3 regions of the Priestia sp. YIM B13490 genome follow, and region 1 is predicted to be linked to each of the others. Evidence: riboswitches for the same ligand, from Rfam matches in the RefSeq annotation. Region 1 holds a riboswitch; each other region holds the start of a gene.
The links. Region 1 has a riboswitch for cyclic di-AMP ahead of ACFX4R_RS24155 (Na-translocating system protein MpsC family protein). Riboswitches for the same ligand answer to the same signal wherever they lie in the genome.

Region 1 (6,623 bases):
AGATGAGATTATCTATCCAATCATAATTTTTCCTTTTGGATAATGGAATGGATCTCCTTGGCGACGAAGTGTAACAGCAAATGCAATGGTTAAAGGGCCAACTCTTCCAGCAAACATGGTTAATACAATGATTATTCTGCCGATAGGTGATAAGTCTGGCGTGAGTCCCATGGAGAGCCCTACTGTTCCAAAAGCCGAAACCGTTTCAAAAAGAATCATTAAGAACTCTTTTCCAGGTTCTGTAATGGTCAATAGCATCGCTACTACAAAGACAATAAATAAACCAATCGAAGTAACAGTGAGCGATTTATAGATCACATCATAGGTAACTTTCCTTCTAAAAAAGTTTACATCTTCTTTCCCTCTAATCTGCGACGAGACTGCTCCTATTAGAGTCGCAAAAGTAGTTGTTTTAATCCCTCCACCCGTAGAACCTGGAGAAGCACCAATAAACATTAGAAAGATCGTAAAGAATAACGTAGTTTGAGTTAAATCAGGGATGTTTAATGTATTAGCGCCTGCTGTACGAGGTGTAACAGACTGAAATAATGAAGCTAGAACTTTTCCTGACCACGATAATGGCTGTAAAGTTTTCGGATTATTGAATTCTAAAAAGAAAACAATAATAGTACCGGCCACCAATAAAATGCTAGTGGTTGTAAGGACAACTTTTGTATGTAAAGAAAAACGTTTAGTATGACGGTATTCGTACAATTCATTTATCACAATGAAACCAATACCTCCGAATACAATTAATGTACAGACGACTAGGGTAACAAGTGGGTCATCTACATACCCCGTTAAACTTCTGAATTCTCCCATTAAGTCAAAGCCAGCATTATTAAAGTTGGAGATAGCGTGAAAAAAACCAAAATAAATGGCTCTTGAAAGTGGCATGTCAAATGAAAATCGAATCGCTAATAACAGCCCGCCTAAAAATTCAAATACAAGGGTGAAAACTAAGATTCTCTTCACTAGTTTAACAATCCCCTCGATTGATACGTTATTAAGCGATTCCTGTAACAGAATCCTTTCTTTTAAAGAAATACGTTTTCCTAAGATAAAAGCAAACAATGTGGCAAATGTCATGAAACCTAGTCCCCCAACTTGAATAAGAGCGAGGATAACTAATTGTCCAAACACAGTAAACGTTGTCCCTGTATCTACTACTACAAGACCGGTCACACAAGTAGCAGATGTAGAAGTGAATAGTGCATTGATCCATGAAAGCCCTTCTCCATTCTTAGTAGCTACAGGAAGGGTCAACAGAAATGCCCCTAATAAGATGATGAGGACAAAACCAGTCACCAATACCTTGGGAGGATCTAAAAAAAACGTTCTTTTTTTTCTCATCATAAACCCTCCTTTATTAAACGTTTTCTTCAAAATGTTTTAAACCTTGATTATCACCTATGACAATTAATTTGTCACCTTTTAAAATTGTTTCATGAGCAGAAGGGGAAATGATCATCTTGTTTTCTCTTTCAATACCAATAACATTACATCCATACTTTGCTCGTGCATCTAGATCAAACAAATTTTTGTTATGTAGTTTACGTGAAACTATAATCTCAACCAAGCTATAATCACGAGACAGTTCAATGTAATCAATAATTGTTTCAGATCCAATGTGGTGAGCGAGACGCTTCGCCATATCGCGTTCAGGTTGAATAACACGATTAGCACCTATTTTTTCTAACACTTTTTGATGATAATGATTGGCAGCCTTGACCAAAATTTCTTTGACGCCCAGTTCTTTCAATAATAATGTAGCGAGAATACTGTTTTCAATATCGTCTCCAAATGAAACAATGGCATAATCAATATTAGAGATACCAATAGCTTTTAAAGCATTTTCATCAATAGCATTTGCTTGTGCAACATATGTAGCCTTATCAGCATATTTGTTTACCACTTCCTCATCTTTATCTACGGCAATCACTTCGACATCCATTTTAGAGAATTCTTCTACTAAGGTACCTCCAAAGTTTCCTAACCCAAGTACCGCAAATTGCTTTTTCATCTTTTCTCCTCCTTTCGTAATTCTAAAAAAAGAATGAAAAACTAATATAAACTGCGAATTAAAGGATCAATCCTTCTTTTTATTAAGCTTTTAAATTTTCTAGTAAATCCCTTTATCAGAATATAAATATTTGTATAAGAAGAGTAAACAGATAAATGAAACTTATATCTTAAATTTCTCATTTAGCCTTATAAATATTCTCAGAAGAATGATTCGTTATTATTTTAAGTTCAAATGTGCAACCTAAGAGGTATAAGAAAGAAGCAAAGGAGGAGAGATGATGGAAGCTAGTGTTATGAATATTGTTCAACATGAACTATATATGATTACGATGGTGTTTCTATTTGGTTTAATAGCCATGAAAGTAGCAGAGCATATTAAGATTCCTGATGTAGCACTTTTTATGATTGTAGGAATCTTGCTTGGACCATCCGTCTTACATCTAATAACAGCACCAATTAATTCTGTAGCCTATCAATTCATTATTGTCTTAGGTTCTATTTTAATTCTATTTGAGGGTGGAAGCGCGATTCAATTGTCGATATTGAAAAGAGTATGGGTGACTATTTCTCTTTTATCCATAGTAGGAGTAGTGGTAACAGCAGCAGTTGTAGCCTTTACCGCATTTTATTTATTGGATGTGCCGATCCTATATGCCTTTTTACTCGCATCTGTTATTGCATCAACAGATCCAGCGACGTTGATGCCTGTTTTTAAACAAATTACTATTCGAGAAAAAGTCAGACAAACGGTAGAAAGTGAGTCTGCGTTTAATGATGCAACAGGCTCTATTTTAACGTTCACCTTACTAGGTGTCATTCTAGGAAAAACAGAATTATCATTTTCTTCAAGTGTATGGAGTTTTGTTCGTGAAGCAGGAGGAGGAATTTTAATTGGAGCCATCATAGGTTTCCTAGGTTCTATTTTAATCTCCGAACATAGGTGGGGACTTTTGCAGAAATATAATACCATTGTAAGTCTAGTTGTGGCCATTAGCGCTTACTTAGCAGCTGGGCTTATTGAAGCAAGTGGATTTATGGCGACCTTTACAGCAGGCCTAGTTTTAGGGAATTCTCAACCACTTTTTCGTCTTTATATTTCAGATGAAACGAATTCAACGATCTCTCACTTTTCAGAAACCTTAACTTTAATCATGAGAACTCTTATTTTTATGTTGTTGGGTACTCAAGTTAACTTTAACATCTTAGGTCAATTTTGGCTTCAGGGGATACTAATCGTTCTCGTCTTTATGTTTGTTGCAAGACCACTTACTGTCTTACTATGTACACTACCCGATCGGAAAGCAAAGTGGAGTTGGAATGAGATTGTCTTTATGTTCTGGGTTCGTGAGACAGGCGTTATTCCGGCAGCTCTTTCAGGAATGATTGTGGCAGCAAATATTAAATATGCAAATGAGATCTCATCTGTTACCTTTATTGCTATATTAGTGACGATTCTTATACAAGCCAGTACAACTGGTTACGTGGCCAAAAAGCTAGGGCTTATTTTGAAAACACCTATACATAGAACTAATTCAGAAGAAACTACCTGAACCAAAATGAGGTAGTTTTATATCTGCTACTTTGCTTAATCCTGCACACCGTTTGTATATGGACATTTTTGAAAGATAAGCCCATACCTTTATTGAGATGGGCTTTATCTATAAATAGACAAGAAACAGAGTTATATTATTCAGCTTTAGTTTAAAACTGAGAGTGTGTCAATACAATGTAATAGTATTTTATAATGTAATAGTATTTTATCGGGAGTTGTAGTAATACCATTGTACCTAAAACTTTAAGATTACTTGCTATTGTCTTGGGAATTTCACACCAGAACCACAGAAAAGATTAAATACGATTTAACCTTTCGAATTACCAAATAATTTGGCTATATTCTTATCCATAACAAATACTTCAATTCGTTCACCTGTTTTTGTACTAGTATCACTATGACTAGATAACACCTTACAACCAGTATGTTTTTCAACAATTTCTTTAAAATCTTCACTATACATTTCTCGTAGAACTTGTCTCATTTTCTTAACAAGTCCTTTCCCTACATCATGATTGATAAGGTGTTTTTCTTCGACGGTCAAAACTCCTTTGAATCGGAGCAAGATCATATCCTCTACAATGTAAGTCTTTGCCTCTTGCGGTCCGCGACCAATTAGTTCCCTTTGAAACTTAATAAATGCCTCACTTAGTTCAGTCTCTAGCTTTTTCTTAGATTGTCCCACAGTTTTCCCTCCGAAATTCCTTTTTCTTATACTAGTAAACAAAATAAAAAAGACCCGAGAAGAGGACTCTTTTTGTGGATTTTAGATACATTGAAATAAACTGTAGTCTCTAAAAACACAATCAGGAACAATCTCTCTTCAAACGCTTACGGGGTTAGCTGACGGGTTCGGGCATGAGAGTTGCCTTACTCAAATCATTGAGATTCACCCCATATGGATTAATTCCACTTTATTTTTGGTTCCCCCGTTCTTTCGAGTAAGATTCAGCGATTCAAGCTAATTCTTTTGTTAAAACATCAATTATAATAATTAATTATATTGAAATTGTAAAGGAGAATTTTTATTTTTTAAGAGAGAGGAAGTATATTATAGAGAAGCATGTCATAAGTTTAATAGTAGTAAATAAAATAAAAAATAAATAGTTATCATAAGGTACATTTTTAATTTTAAAAAGATTACGTAATTTTTTTCAACTCTCTCTTTACAAGCAAAATTTATAGTCGTATAATCAAGGCATCAAATTAAAGAAGAATATCGGCCTAGTCCTGAATATTCAGGAACGGAGGAACCAATCAATTGGGGTTAATTCTACAGATTGTAGAAGGGATGAGATTACTCTTTCGCCATCCTACCCGTCAGCTAACTTCGTCGGCTAAAGCGAAGGAGGTCAATAGACCGCCTATTTATTTCGGAGGGCTTTTTATTGTTTTTTAACAATGAAATGCTTGTTCGATAATGTATTGCAGGTCTTTTTTGTTTGCTCAAAAATTAAATACAGCTGTCTGTTAGAAAAAGAACAGGGAGACAGAATGCAAAGAGAGCTTTATGCTAGCTAGGCATTAGGTAGACCAATGAATACTTTTCTTCCACAGTTGGATTGTCTAAAGAATAATAGGACTGCTATATCTTTATCTCTAAAGATGTAGTTTTATTACCTATTGGTTTCTTTGTCATTCCACAGGGAGATAAGTAGGCATTGGTCTATTTTTTGTTCTTAGGTTTGTTTCACATTTGTATGGGAAGTAAGCAGAAGAACAAGATAATGACCAGTTAGATAAATACATGCTTGGAAGGAAGTAGGGCTGAAAAAAATACGTTTATATATAAAAACAATGGACCGTTGAATATTTACTAGATTTATAGGGTTACTTTATTTTTAAACAAATTAAGAGAAATGAAGAATGGAGAGATAGAAGTGTTTAACGACTTTGTTACGATTGGACTTTTGGTTGCAACCTTTGCTCTTTTCTGGGGATTTACTTTATTTTGTGAGAAAGCATAAGGAGGATATTGATATGCTCATACCAGCAATCATTGGAGTAGTCATGATTATTTATTTGTTATACGTACTCATTAAGCCTGAGAAGTTTTAAAGAAATTAAAGAGAATGAACAATAAGTGGGAGGAAAATAAAAATGACTATGGGACTCATACAGATAGTCGTGACTTTACTTATCATTGGTCTTCTAGTAAAGCCAGTAGGCGTCTACCTTGTGAAAGTATTTGATTATGAAAGAACAGGATTAGACCGTCTTTTCGGACCAGTAGAACGATTCATCTATCGGCTAATTGGAATAAAAGAAAAAGAGAGAATGGGGTGGAAAAAATATGTATTTGCCGTGTTACTCTCTAACTTCGTCATGCTAATGTTGATGTATATAGTTTTTAGACTGCAGAAGTACTTACCATTAAATCCCGATGGAATAGATAATATGTCTTCACCATTAGCGTTTAATACAGCAGCTTCTTTTATAACAAATACTAATTGGCAAGCTTATAGTGGTGAAAATTCACTTTCGTATTTGTCACAGATGATTGCTATTACATTCCCAATGTTTACATCAGCAGCCACAGGATTTGCTGTTGCTATTGCATTCATTCGTGGTTTAGTAGCTCGTCAAGATAATCTTGGAAATTTCTACGTTGACTTAGTGCGTTCCATTATACGTGTATTCTTGCCTTTATCTTTTATTGTAGCTTTATTCTTGGTTTTTCAAGGAGTACCTCAGACACTTCATGGTGCAGCTGATGCTACAACACTAGAAGGCGTTAAACAAACTATTACAAGAGGACCTGTTGCTGCATTAGAATCTATTAAGCATATTGGAACAAATGGTGGTGGATACTTTGGTACAAATGCCGCACATCCGTTTGAAAATCCAACCCCATTAACCAACTTTATTCATATCCTGTGTATGATGCTATTGCCTACTGCATTGGTATATGCATTTGGGATTATGATTAAAAACAAACGACAAGGATGGACTGTATTTGCAACAATGGGCATTATGTTTATAACGTTTCTTACAGTTGTTTTTATTGCTGAATATAACGGTACACCAACACTAAATGCACTGGGCG
Region 2 (6,623 bases), on a different contig from region 1:
ATTTTTGCGATTGTGAGACTTTTTCCAAAATACGTCTTTTACGATAAAGCATCATTCCAACTTCCCCTATATCGCTAATTGCTTGTTTGTTAATATACGCTCCAAATACCATTCCTGCTATAGGAATCATTTGGAACAGCTTTTTCCAGCCCAAGTTGTCCCTGTAGGTTAGAAACACTTCTCTCCACCCTTGCAGCTGCTGCAAGCTCTGCGTTCGATTTCCGCTTGCTAATTCTTCTAAAATCGCACGTTTCCCTACAATGTCAGAAGACGAAAACTGCATGCATTTGACCATGAAAATTCGTTCCTCTTGCTCAGTGGGGTCGTAACCATAAGAAACAGCCACTTCTTGCAGTGTCTTAAGTGTAAGCCCTAATACAAAAGGAACATCAATAGCTAGTGTAAAAATCCCGCCTATACCGGTTGTAGCTCCTTGAAGCTGTGCATTCTTTTTTCGGACTTCAATAAAATGCTCTGCCAATTCATCCATTTCTTGCAGAGATAAATGCTGAATATCCTCTATCGAAAGCTGTTTCTTTTCTTGTAATTGTGCTGATGCTTTTTCTAGCGTGGCAGACGTATTAGCTAAATACTGGCCTCCATTATCAACATACTTAGCAATTTCATCTAATAATTTTTCTATTTTTTGATGAATGAACTTTGGCGTTACTTTATCTAAAGCTGAAAAAGGCAAACGAGCCAGCCGCTCCCAGAAAAAAAGTCCTTTTTGGTCTTTCTCCCACTTTTCAATTTTTCGTAACTCTACTCTTAACTGCTCATACTCTGACATATCCTCACTCTTTTCCTCGATTTATCAGCTCTGCCCTACTTGTTTATTCCGCACATATTTAATGATAAAAAACAGTGCAATTAAAACAACAATTCCGATTCCAATAGGCTGCATATATTGAGACACAATCGGCCCCACCTCTTTCCACTTAGGTCCTAACTTATATCCTAAATATACGTAAATAGCCGTTACTGGAAGCATCGCCACAAATGTATAAATAGAAAACAGCCATACATTCATTTTTGCCATCCCGCACGGAAAAGAGATAGCCGTGCGCACTCCTGGAATAAAGCGTCCAAAAAAAGCAACCCCGCTGCCGTACTTATTAAAAAAGCGATCGGCGGCGTCAATTTCTTTTTCTTTCACCAAAAAGTATTTTCCATATTTTAAAACCAGCGGTCGTCCACCGTAACGTCCCAGTGCATAAAGAGTCAACGGTCCACAAACACCGCCTACTGTACCTGCAAGGATAGCCAGATACAAGTTCATATCACCTTGGTACACCCAATACCCTACTAAAGGTAAAACAAGCTCTGCCGGGACAAACTCAAACGTTAATGCTAGAATTACGCCAAAATAAGAGAGCTGTTTTAGCGCTTCAATTAAAGAAAGTAAAACCGACTCTAACAAAAATTCTCCTCCTCATGTCATTAAATCTAAGACTGCAAAACTATAATTTAGCCGATTGATAGATAAAAACCAACGCGGCATAGTTTTTTCCTTTCCCTCTTTACGTATTACGTACTACAAAAGTTTCAATAAAAAAAAGCGCTAGTTTTATCCAGCGCTTTTATAGTTTAAAGTTAATTTGAATAATACCTACTTTACGAAGAGCATCGTATAAAATAACTAAAGCCGGTCCTAAAAATAATCCGACAAAGCCTAAAAGTTTAAATCCAATGTACAAACTAACTAATGCAGCCAAAGGTGAAATACCCATATTTGTAGAAAATACTTTTGGTTCTACTACACGTCTTACTACCGTAATGACTCCAAATAGAATAAATAAGCCGATTGCTAATGAGTCATGCCCTTGCGTAAGAGCAAAAATCCCCCATGGAACGAGCACCGAGCCCGTCCCAAGGATTGGTAAGATATCGACAATTACAATTAATAAACTAAGCAGCGCGGTATACGGAACATCTAATAGCCAAAGCCCTACATAAGCCATTACAAACGTCATGACACTTAAGATAATTTGTGCCTTAATAAAACCAACCCCCGCTTGGATAAGCTGAGTGATGACAACTTGTAGCTTATATTTCGTTTCTTCTGTTAAAAATGACTTAATTTTATTTTTAATAGCAGGCAGCTCAAGGCTGATAAATACAAGCGCTACTAAATAAATAAGAAACTCTAGTAGAAACCCAGGAACAGTAGCAGCAAAGCTAATGATGATTTCCACGGTACTTTTTAATAGAGAATCTAATGAATTTACGGTTTTTTCAAGCGTGCGCTCGATAGAAGAAATCACTTCTGTAGGAAGAGCGTTTGAATAGTATTTCCACTTAATAATAGTTGGATAAATCGCGGTTTCATAGATTTCTTTTACAAAGGAAGGCGCTATCTTTGAAAGAGCAACCACTTGCGTAACGATTGTCCGAACAATAAAAAATCCAATAAGTATGAGCGAAACAACATATAAAATGAAGGTCATAAGCACTGCGTAGACTCTCTTCATTTTAAAAGATTGATGCAATTTTTGAACAATACCCTCAAGCGCTAATGCTGTTAATAAAGCAAACACAATCGGTAAACTGTAAGGGATTAACAAACATACGATTACTATCGAGGCGATGACCCATATTCGCTTTTTCCACATACTCTACTATCCCCCAACTAGCTAAGCTATCTCTATATTTATTGATAAAGAAAGGAACCAGTGACTGCTTTTATGTAAGAATAAAATTTGGATATATTTATACCTGATGTTACATATTATAGGGTCAATTTCCATAATAATAAAGGAATTATTATGAAAAAAGCTACTTATTCTAATTTTTTGAATAGAATAAGTAGCTTTTTAATTTATAAATTAGCCGGCTCTCATGACCTCTGTACCTTTTTTAGGGTCAAATTTGCCTTCAGATTTAGACATCACAATTGCTGCTAGTGTGTTTCCTACTAAGTTAACAACCGTACGTGCCATATCCATGATTCTGTCTACTCCAGCAATGAAGGCTAATCCTTCTGCCGGAACGCCGATTGTTCCAAGAGTAGCCAGTAATACAACAAATGATGTTCCTGGCACCGCAGCCATTCCTTTAGATGTAACCATCAATACCAGAATGAGCGTCAGCTGTTGAACGATCGTTAAATCAATACCATACACCTGCGCTAAGAATAACGCTGCAATCGCTTGATAAAGAACGGAACCATCTAGGTTAAATGTATAACCAATTGGTACAACGAACGATACGATAGCTTTTGGACAGCCCATCTTTTCAAGTTTTTCCATAATTCGCGGAAGAACTGTCTCAGAGCTAGATGTACTGTATGCTAACAACAGTTCATCTTTCATATAGCGGAATAAGTGGAAAATGTTAATTCCTGCCCATTTCGCAATTCCTCCTAATACAACAAGTAGGAAGAAAATTAACGCTAAGTAAACTAAGATAACAAGCTTTCCTAATGAAAGGAGTGAATCTAAGCCGAATTTTGAAACTGTTACACCAATTAAAGCAAATACACCAATTGGCGCCACTTTCATTACAAGGTTTACCACGTGAAACATTGCGTGAGAAACACCGTCGAAGAATTGTACAACTGGCTTTCCTCTTTCCCCAATTGCCGCTACTCCTAGTGCAAATAACACTGTAAAGAAGATAATTGCTAGCATATCTCCTTCAACAATTGACTGGAAAAAGTTTGTCGGAACAATGTGTAAGAAAGTTTCAGCCACTGACTTTCCTTCTTGCTGTTTGGATGTTTCAACATATTGTGAAATATCACTCTTCTGTGCTGAATGAATGTCTACACCTTGCCCAGGATGAAAAATATTAGCAACCAATACACCGATTATAATTGCAAAAGTCGTAATAATTTCAAAATAGAGAATGGTTTTAACGCCGAGCTTTCCGACCTGTTTGCCGCTCCCTGCTCCTGCAACTCCAACGACTAAGCTTGAGATAACAATTGGAATAACAATCATCTTAATTAATCTTAAAAATAGGTCTCCTAGCGGCTGTAGGTATGTTACTACACGCGGATCGTTAAACCAAATTACCCCTACAAGAACACCGAGGATTAATCCGGTAAAAATCTGCGTAGCCAAACCAAAACGAATTTTTTTCATAGATGTACCTCCCCAAAGATGTATGACATTTGTATATACTTTTCTGAAAAAACAAAAAAAGACTATTCTTAAGAAAGAACAGCCTTTTACTTACGCTATTTTGGGCTCTTTCTCTCAATAAAGCAAACGGGGTTAACTGTCGGATTCGGAATTGAGAGTTTCCTACCTTTTGTAAGGATTCACCCCAAGGCAGCTTTACTGCCGATAATGATTCCCCCGCTCTATACGATTAAGCTTATTATTCAGTTTTTATAAAATTAAAACGATCTATACGTTGTCATACGTTTTTTACAGTCAATAAAACTAAACAGAAGTCTTACTTTTACTTAACTTTATACTGCACAAATATTAATTTACTATTTTTCGACACGTTTTGTCAATACCCATGTTTATAAAACGCTTTCAAAAGGCGATAATATATATTTATACAAAAAAGCTATTGCAATGTTGCAATAGCTTTTTCTTGCTCTTTGAGTCTCTATTAGAAGTTTAAGGGACTAAAGAACACGCATGTTTATTTTATAAAAATACAAAATATAGAATAGCTGCTAACACAATTCGATATAGTGCAAATGGTACTAATTTGATACGATTAATTAATTTCAGGAAAAAGCGAATAGACACCAGCGCAAAAATAAAGGCGCTGATAAAACCAGCAATAAAAAACGGTAGTGCATCTGATGTGAAATACTGCCAGTTTTTAACCAATGAAAGTCCACTTGCTCCTGCCATGATTGGCACTGCCATAATAAATGTAAAATCTGCCGCTGCCTTATGGCTCATTCCAAGAAGAACCCCTCCTGAAATCGTGGAGCCTGAACGAGAAAAACCTGGCCAAAGAGCAATACATTGAAACAGTCCTATACCCAGTGCTTGTCCATAAGACATTTGGTCCACCGTCTCTACACGCGGACGTTTAGGTCCAAACAAATCTGCTAGAATCATTAATACAGCTCCGACTACTAAGCCAATTAGCACCGTATTTAAAGAAAACAAATGTTCATCAATGTAATCATCAAACAAAAGACCTAACACTCCTGCGGGTAACAGACCAACAATTACTTGCATTAAATTCAAACGATTTGTCGGTCCAATTGGAGCGGCTGGCTTTTTTCCCAATCCTAATAAATTAATGAAACGATCTTTAAAAATAACTACTACTGCTAAGATCGACCCTAGCTGAATAACAATTTTAAATGTATTAGCTACGGGAGATGAAAATAATTCTTTTGAATTTAACCACAGGTCATCCACAATAATCATATGCCCAGTTGACGAAACAGGAGCAAACTCTGTTAAACCTTCTACAATCCCTAAAATGATTGCTACAATAATTTCCCACATAAAGCTATATACCTTGCCTTTCTTTCAAATTAATAAGCTTATCGCTTCGTTTTCCATGCTCAACTATTTTCCTATTTTGACACTTGCTTTTTTATCATAATTGTTAAAACTATGAAATACAATGTGTATTTGCAAAAAGATAAGAATCTTTAATAATTTGTAATAAAAACCCTACATGCTATAACCAAAAAACAAGATATCAGCTTTTATTTGTTTTAAAAAGCAGTCGCTATGTTCGGTATAAATTCCGGGTCCTTAGCTAAAAATGAATCATCTAGACTATTTTTCTTTAGTGTGAAAAAATGACTAAATCATTATGTTTTTTCCATCCCCTTTACTGTCATCTATCATTTTAATCAACTAGTGCTTGCTTATACGACATATCCCCTAAGTAATTTGAAACTTTTTTCTCTCTTTTCTCGTATATAGTAGTATCTTTTTTAGGAGGCTTTTTACTATGAATGGAAATGTACGTACAATGAAATGGGTCACTGCTGGGTATGAAGCCTTGCTGGGAATTCCTTTAATTGGCGCGGGGATTGTTATGGGCTTTAGTTATACTCCTCTTTTTATTGGATTTATTCTTCATGCTATCACACTCATTTTAGCTAATAGACGAGGGTTATCTGCGTATGGAAACATACTAGGGATTGTTACTTCACTGGTTGCTTGGATTCCATTTTTAGGGTTTGTTATGCACATTATTACAGCTATTGTGATTGCAATCGATGCTGCTAGACAACGTTGATTGTCTAGCTTTTTTTATTTAAGGGTTGATTTTTTACCGAATGATGGTAAACTTAAGCCGTAAATTGAATAATTTAAATGTTATTTCTACTAGGGGTGTCTGATAGCTCAGACTGAGAGAAGAGTGCTATAAAACTCTTTAACCCTTTGAACCTGATTTGGGTTATACCAGCGGAGGGAAGTAGTCTTGAAAAGAATAGTATATGTTTATTCTTTTTTCGCCTATTCCATCGGGTTCTGTCTATCACAGAACCCGATTTTTTTATGGTTCGGTATAGCTACACTTTATGCGAAACCGGAGGAATATGTAATGTCAAAACAAAATGTATCAGTTTCTATGAAAAAGCCTTTTCCAAACAGTCACAAAGTATATGTCCAAGGATCCAGAGAAGATCTTAAAGTGCCTATGCGTGAAATCCATCAGTCTCCTACTACAGGATCTTTTGG
Region 3 (6,623 bases), on a different contig from region 1:
GTTAAAACTTCGTTTAAATTTTGTTCATCCTCTACTAAATATAGTGTAAAGCTCAAATTTGACACCTTCCTCTGAATATATGAAAATTAAGGTAAATAAAGCATATTACGCCATATGTGCGCGTTTCTTTAAAGGTCTATGTACCCGCTATTATACTACGTGTTTACTGTTATAAAGAAATTTTTCACAATTTCACACATTGTTTTGATACTTATCCCAAACTTTTATTTTATAGTATAGATAACATAAAATTTGCTACGTTAAAAGGAGTGTTTTTCATGGATCCACGTGATTATGAAAGAGAGCAAGAACGAAAAGAAGAATATGAAAACCGCCAGCAGCGATACGATCAGTATCAGCCTGCGTCATCATCACAGCCTCCAAGAAGACGCTTATTTCCAGTGATTGCATCTTCTATCGCCGGAGCAGTACTTGGAGGAGGAATTGTGCTATACGGTGCTCCGCAGCTGGGGTTAATGGATTCAGCTGATACGCAAACAGCGAATCAAACAACGCAGACTCAAACGGCAACAACAACGAGCACAACGCCTCGAACAGTAAGCACAACCGTGAATCAGTCAGATCTTGTTTCAGTTGTAAATAAAGTATCAGCTGCTGTTGTAGGCGTGAACAATATTCAACAGCAAACAAATCCATTTTCTGGAGATACCCAAACGCAAGAAGCAGGAACGGGTTCCGGTGTTATTTTCAAAAAAGAAAATGGAAAAGCATACGTTGTGACCAATAACCACGTTATTGACGGCGCAAGCGAAGTAGAAGTGTCACTTTCAAACGGACAAAAAGAAAAAGCTAAGATTGTCGGAGCTGATGCGCTAACGGATTTAGCGGTGCTTGAGATGTCTGACAAAAATGTTGAACAAGTGGCGAAGTTCGGGAAATCATCGGATTTAGTAGCGGGTGAAACGGTGCTTGCAATCGGAAATCCTCTTGGTGAACAGTTTTCTCGTACGGTCACACAAGGTATCGTGAGCGCAGCAAAACGCTCTGTCCCTATTTCAGAAAATTGGAACGTAGATGCAATTCAAACGGATGCGGCGATTAATCCAGGAAACAGCGGCGGTGCACTTATCAATTCTTCCGGTGAAGTAGTCGGCATCAACAGTATGAAAATTTCAGAAGACAATGTAGAAGGCATCGGCTTTGCTCTTCCAAGTGATGAAGTGCAGCCGACGATTGAACAGCTGATGAAAAATGGGAAAATAACGCGTCCATATATGGGGGTAGGTCTTCAAGATGTAGGTCAGCTTTCAGCTGCAACAAAACAAAACCAGCTAGGCCTAACAAGCGATACGTCTGAAGGAGTTGTCGTAACGACGGTTGAACCATTCTCTTCTGCTTCTGATGCAGGTTTACAATCAAAAGACGTGATTGTTGCCATCGATGGAAACGAAGTCAAAACATCCAGTGATTTACGTCAATATCTATACACAAAACGTAAAGTAGGAGACACGGTAAAATTAGACGTGTATCGAAATGGAAAAAAACAAACTATTTCTCTGAAGCTTTCAGAACAGCAGGATAACAATGGATGAGTTCAACACCGTTAAAGCTGCTGCTAGCAGTATTAACAGCGTTCGGATTTTTAACCGGCTGCGGAGGGAAGCATTCAAACACGATGTTTCCTTCTGTAGAAATTAGTCAGCTATCTTCTACCAAAGAACTGGAAGCGTATGAGGGAGGCAAGGTGACAGGAGCTGAATTCAACCGTTTTTTAGCCGTTGAAGGGTTCTTAAATCCAGATGCTCCTCTAAATGATACAAGCTACCGCAAAGAGTTATTGCGGCAGCTTGTTATGCAAAAAATCTTAATTTCCCATCTAAAGACAAGCGATAAAGTACAAAAACAAGTTGAGGATATGTGGAAGCAAATTAAACGCTCATATGACGAGGATACAAGAAAACAAGGTTATGAAGTGTTAAATATTCGTTCCAGTGATGTAACCAACCAGCTAACGAATCAGTTTAAATTAGAAGAATATTTCCGCAAACAAATTACGTCTGATGAACTAACTGCTTACTATAAACGTATTGAAAACGATCTAACGCGCGTATCTTTTACGCAGCTGGCTTTTTCCACTTTACATGATGCCGCTGCCGCTGCGGCTGAACTGCAAAAGGGAACATCGCTTCAGGACGTTCAAAAAAAATATGCTGAATTCCAGACAGTGAGCAAAATAGAGAATGCTGATAATCTAAAGCTTTCAAGTCTATCTCCTTCTTTTATAGATGTTTTAAAAAAACAGCACATCGGAGAGAGTAGTGAGCCCATTAAAATGGGTAAAGTTTATTATATTCTTATTTTAAAACAAAAAGATAAAAAAACGGAATCAGAAGTCAAAGAAGAAATGATGAAAGAACTTGTTTTGAATCATATCAACCGGTATATCCAGGATCAACTGCCAAGGTTTCACGTGACGTTCAGCCTTAGGTAGTTTCCTTTTATATAGATTGATTGTTTTCAAAAAACAAGCAGGTAAAAGAGCTTTCTATTAATAGAGAGCTCTTTTACATTTTTAAGTAGACAGAAATGCCGGCACCTGATAAAATGAAGTTGTAAAACTTTCATTATTCGGAAAATTTATACCCTCCAGCTTTGGAGGGTTATTTTTTATGCTGTTGGACGAATAAAAGAGGCTGGGACAAAAGTAGTGTAATGGAAAGAAGATCCGAACGATGATTCGTTCGGATTTTTTCGTTACGTTTCAATCACTTTTCATCTTTTAAATGACTCAATAATGCAGGAGCCATCTCTACGTGAGAAAGGGCGATGTGTGAAATCGTTTTGGCATAAGGTGTAATTTCGTTAATAAATTGTTCGAGTATGTGCAGGTGAGGAAGCTGAAGCTTTGTAATAAAGCAGGCTTGCCCGGCGATGCGTTCACAGAATAAAGCGTAGGGATACTGAGAAATAAATCGTTTAAAACGCTCGTGCTCTCCGTTTTTCATCGTTACTTCAATAAAACACGACACGGGCAAATGCAGCTTTTCATAATCAATATCAATCGTATACCCTTTTATAACGCCAAAGCTCTCTAGCTGCCTTACTCGCTCTGCCACCGAAGGAGGAGACAAATTAATTTGTTTTCCTAGCTCTCGTAAGGAAAGGCGGCTGTTTTGCTGCAGCGCCTGCAAAATCGATAAATCAATTTCATCAATTTTCAATTGAAAACCTTCTTTCTCATTAACGTTTCATTTGATTAGTAATAGTCGATAAGATGTTTTATATGTAATCTGAAATTTCCATTTTTCTTACTATAATAATTAAAAAGGAGTGAGTGAAAAATGGCAAGAGTTTTGTTAGCAAACGAAGAGGGAACAAATTTTGAAAAAGCATTGAATTTAATTCCGCATGTAAAAAGATTGTATGATGAGCTTTACGACACGCTTTGGAACAGCGATATAGTAGAAAAAGAGACTAAGGAAAAAATAAGGCTTTATCTAGCAGGTGTTAACGGCTGTGAGACGTGTATGAGCATGTCATATGTAGGCGATGAGACGCTTAATCAAAAAGTGTTAAGAGAAAAAGAGCTGGAAGAAAAAGATCGCCTGCTGTTTCGATTTATTGATGTATACCGGGTGCGTCCAAAGGAGTTGACGGATGCTGATATGAATCAATTAAAGAAATTTTACAGTGATACGCAGCTGTTAGAGCTTTTAGCTGTTATTAATTTATTTGATCAATTTCACAAAATGATTGTCAGTTTAGATTTATACGATTTTTGCAGCTTGCAGGGCAAGTGAGGTCTTCCCTAAAAATATCTTGACAGACAAAATCCACAGGAGTAAGATAGCTTTCGTGAAGTGAAATGTATCATGAATCGAATCGATTATTCTAAAAAATAGATCATAGACATTTGAATAAAAATCGCTTAATCCATTACGGAGCGGAGGACCCATTATTTACGCACATATTGTGCTCCGGGGTGAATCCTTAAAAAGGTAGGGTTACTCTTAAAACCCGAACCCGACAGCTAACTTCGCAAGCGTTTTGAGGGGGAAGAGTGTGAAAAAACACAGGAGCCTTCCTGTGTTTTTTTGCGCTTTTTTTAAGAAAAAGATGTAATTTTTTAGAAAAAGTATAAGCTAAGAGAACACACAGCAGTTGAAGAAAGGAATAAATACATTATGAAAAAACAGTTTGCTGTATTGGGATTAGGTCGTTTTGGAGGCAGTTTGGTTGAAGAGTTTGCTAATCTGGATGTGGATGTGCTCGCTATTGACCGCAATCAGGAGGTAGTAAATAAATTTAGCAACTCAGCTACATATGTTGTGCAGGCGAATGCAATTGATGAAGCTAGCTTAAAGGGGCTAGGTATTCGCAATGTTGATCATGCTCTTATTTCGTTTGGGGATGATATCGAAGCGAGCGTGCTCGCAACGATGCTTTTAAAAGATATGGGCGTTAAGCAAGTATGGGTAAAAGCAGTAAATATGTATCACCAAAAGGTGCTGGAGAAAATAGGAGCGGACAAAGTCATTCATCCTGAGCGCGATATTGCTAAGCGTATTGCTCATCACGTGGTGTCAGAAAAGATCATTGATTACATTGAACTGTCAAAGGATTATAGTATTGTCGAAATTGTGGCCTCTAAGAAACTTCATAATAAAACGCTGTTTGATTTGAACATTCGTGCCAAGTACGGCTGCAACATTATCGGCTTTCAGCGAAAAGACGGGGAAATGGTGATTTCGCCTACCGCGCATGAAATAATTGAACAAGGAGATATGCTAATTGTTATCGGACATAATCGCGATTTGAACCGTTTTGAAGAAGAAGGAGTTTAACTTATGAAAAAACAAATCATTAAACTCACCCCTCCGCAGCTGCTTGTCTCCATTTTTGGCGGAGGAATTATTATAGGTGCTCTTCTATTGATGATGCCTGTTTCTACTACTGAGCCCATCCGGTGGGTAGACGCCCTTTTTACGTCTACTTCCGCGATGACAGTAACCGGCTTAGCTGTCGTAGATACAGGTACGCGTTTTACCGTCATTGGTCAAACGATTATTATGCTGTTAATTCAAATAGGCGGTCTTGGCATTATGTCATTTGCCGTGTTGATTTTTATGATGCTAGGTAAAAAAATTGGATTTAAAGAGCGTATGCTCGTTCAGCAGGCATTAAATCAAACGAGCATCGGCGGAGTTGTCCTGCTAGTTAAAAGACTGTTTATCTTTTCATTTTTAATTGAGTTTGTTGCACTTATCTTTCTAGCGATACGCTGGGTTCCGGAGTTCGGATGGTCTAAGGGGCTGTTCTTTAGCTTGTTTCATTCGATTTCGGCTTTTAATAACGCAGGGTTCGGACTATTATCTGACAGCCTGGTTCAGTATGTAGGAGATCCCATTATTAACATAACGATTTCTTTTTTGTTCATTATCGGTGGATTAGGGTTTACCGTCCTTGCAGATATGTGGGTAAAAAAATCCTATAAAAAGCTAACGCTGCATTCGAAAATTATGATCATCAGCACGTTTGCGATTAACGTGGTTGCCATGCTTTTTATTTTTTTCTTGGAGTACAGCAATCCACATACGCTCGGAAGTTTGTCATTAGGAGACAAAGTGTGGGCATCTTATTTTCAAGCTGTAACGACACGTACAGCAGGTTTTAATAGTATCGATATAGGAAGTTTGCATGATTCCACTATATTTTTAATGGTTATGTTAATGTTTATTGGTGCAGGAAGTGCTTCAACAGGAGGCGGTATCAAACTCACGACGTTTGTGGTGATTATTTTTTCTGTATGGGCATTTTTACGAAGCCGGGAAGATATTGTGCTATTAAAGAGACGACTTCTTCCTCTTCACGTGTTTAAGGCACTAGCCATCACGATGATTTCAATTATGTTTGTATTTGGGGCCATTTTCCTGTTAAATATTTCGGAAAACCTGCCGTTTGTAAAAATTATGTTTGAAGTTGTTTCTGCATTTGGAACAGTAGGTTTATCGATGGGAGCAACTCCTGAACTTTCGTACTTTGGACGCGTGATTATTATCTTTATCATGTTTTTAGGAAAAGTGGGGCCATTAACGCTTGCGTTTTCATTATCTAAGCAAAAGCGTGAAGCCGTTCGTTATCCAAATGAAGATATAATGCTGGGGTAGAAAAATCGCCTTCGATGAGGCGATTTTTTTATATTATTTATACGTTCAAGACATATAAGAGGTTACGCACAAAACAGTTGCGATGAATAAAAAGAAGGCAAAGACAAGAACAATGGGCAATTTAGAATGTCGGCGCATTAAAGGCCCCCCTTTTTTATAGTAAAAAAATCTCTTACTATATATAACGAAAGAAACAAAAATATGATTCACTTTTTTGACGAAATTTGAAGGTTTTTCTCGTTAAAAAAATCCGCACCCCTGTCCTAAACATTTTGCCAAGCTGTTGCATACACTAAAAGCAGATAACAGGAAGTGAGGGATGGTACGTGGGAAAACAAAATTTTGCGTTAATCGTTGTGTTATTTGTTTTACTTGTTATTGTAGGTGCGTCTGGCTTTCGCTTTTAAACGTTAACTTTATTTGCGCATAACCCCCGTCAAAAAGGGCATACTAGGCGGAAGTAAAAACCAAAAATTTCTTCAATATTGCCGAACA

Region 2: another riboswitch for cyclic di-AMP. It lies ahead of ACFX4R_RS26815 (glutamate/proton symporter GltT); the one in region 1 lies ahead of ACFX4R_RS24155 (Na-translocating system protein MpsC family protein).
Region 3: another riboswitch for cyclic di-AMP. It lies ahead of ACFX4R_RS01145 (potassium channel family protein); the one in region 1 lies ahead of ACFX4R_RS24155 (Na-translocating system protein MpsC family protein).

The regions. Positions count from the first base shown of each region.
Region 1 is NZ_JBHZOT010000012.1:8,999-15,621, forward strand. Features, by position in the region: gene ACFX4R_RS24140 (TrkH family potassium uptake protein) at 13-1,353, opposite strand; gene ACFX4R_RS24145 (potassium channel family protein) at 1,370-2,023, opposite strand; gene ACFX4R_RS24150 (cation:proton antiporter) at 2,304-3,575, shown strand; gene ACFX4R_RS24155 (Na-translocating system protein MpsC family protein) at 3,885-4,262, opposite strand; cyclic di-AMP (ydaO/yuaA leader) riboswitch at 4,390-4,541, opposite strand; cyclic di-AMP (ydaO/yuaA leader) riboswitch at 4,789-4,931, shown strand; gene kdpF (K(+)-transporting ATPase subunit F) at 5,558-5,635, shown strand; gene kdpA (potassium-transporting ATPase subunit KdpA) at 5,684-6,623, shown strand, end outside.
Region 2 is NZ_JBHZOT010000018.1:29,964-36,586, reverse strand. Features, by position in the region: gene ACFX4R_RS26830 (EcsC family protein) at 1-790, opposite strand, end outside; gene ACFX4R_RS26825 (DedA family protein) at 815-1,420, opposite strand; gene ytvI (sporulation integral membrane protein YtvI) at 1,581-2,612, opposite strand; gene ACFX4R_RS26815 (glutamate/proton symporter GltT) at 2,826-4,085, opposite strand; cyclic di-AMP (ydaO/yuaA leader) riboswitch at 4,192-4,331, opposite strand; gene ACFX4R_RS26810 (undecaprenyl-diphosphate phosphatase) at 4,605-5,429, opposite strand; gene ACFX4R_RS26805 (hypothetical protein) at 5,887-6,177, shown strand; TPP riboswitch at 6,259-6,373, shown strand; gene thiC (phosphomethylpyrimidine synthase ThiC) at 6,487-6,623, shown strand, end outside.
Region 3 is NZ_JBHZOT010000001.1:222,828-229,450, forward strand. Features, by position in the region: gene ACFX4R_RS01120 (response regulator transcription factor) at 1-56, opposite strand, end outside; gene ACFX4R_RS01125 (S1C family serine protease) at 279-1,553, shown strand; gene ACFX4R_RS01130 (peptidyl-prolyl cis-trans isomerase) at 1,550-2,452, shown strand; gene ACFX4R_RS01135 (Lrp/AsnC family transcriptional regulator) at 2,727-3,182, opposite strand; gene ACFX4R_RS01140 (carboxymuconolactone decarboxylase family protein) at 3,303-3,761, shown strand; cyclic di-AMP (ydaO/yuaA leader) riboswitch at 3,877-4,021, shown strand; gene ACFX4R_RS01145 (potassium channel family protein) at 4,146-4,805, shown strand; gene ACFX4R_RS01150 (TrkH family potassium uptake protein) at 4,809-6,128, shown strand; gene ACFX4R_RS01155 (YjcZ family sporulation protein) at 6,455-6,535, shown strand.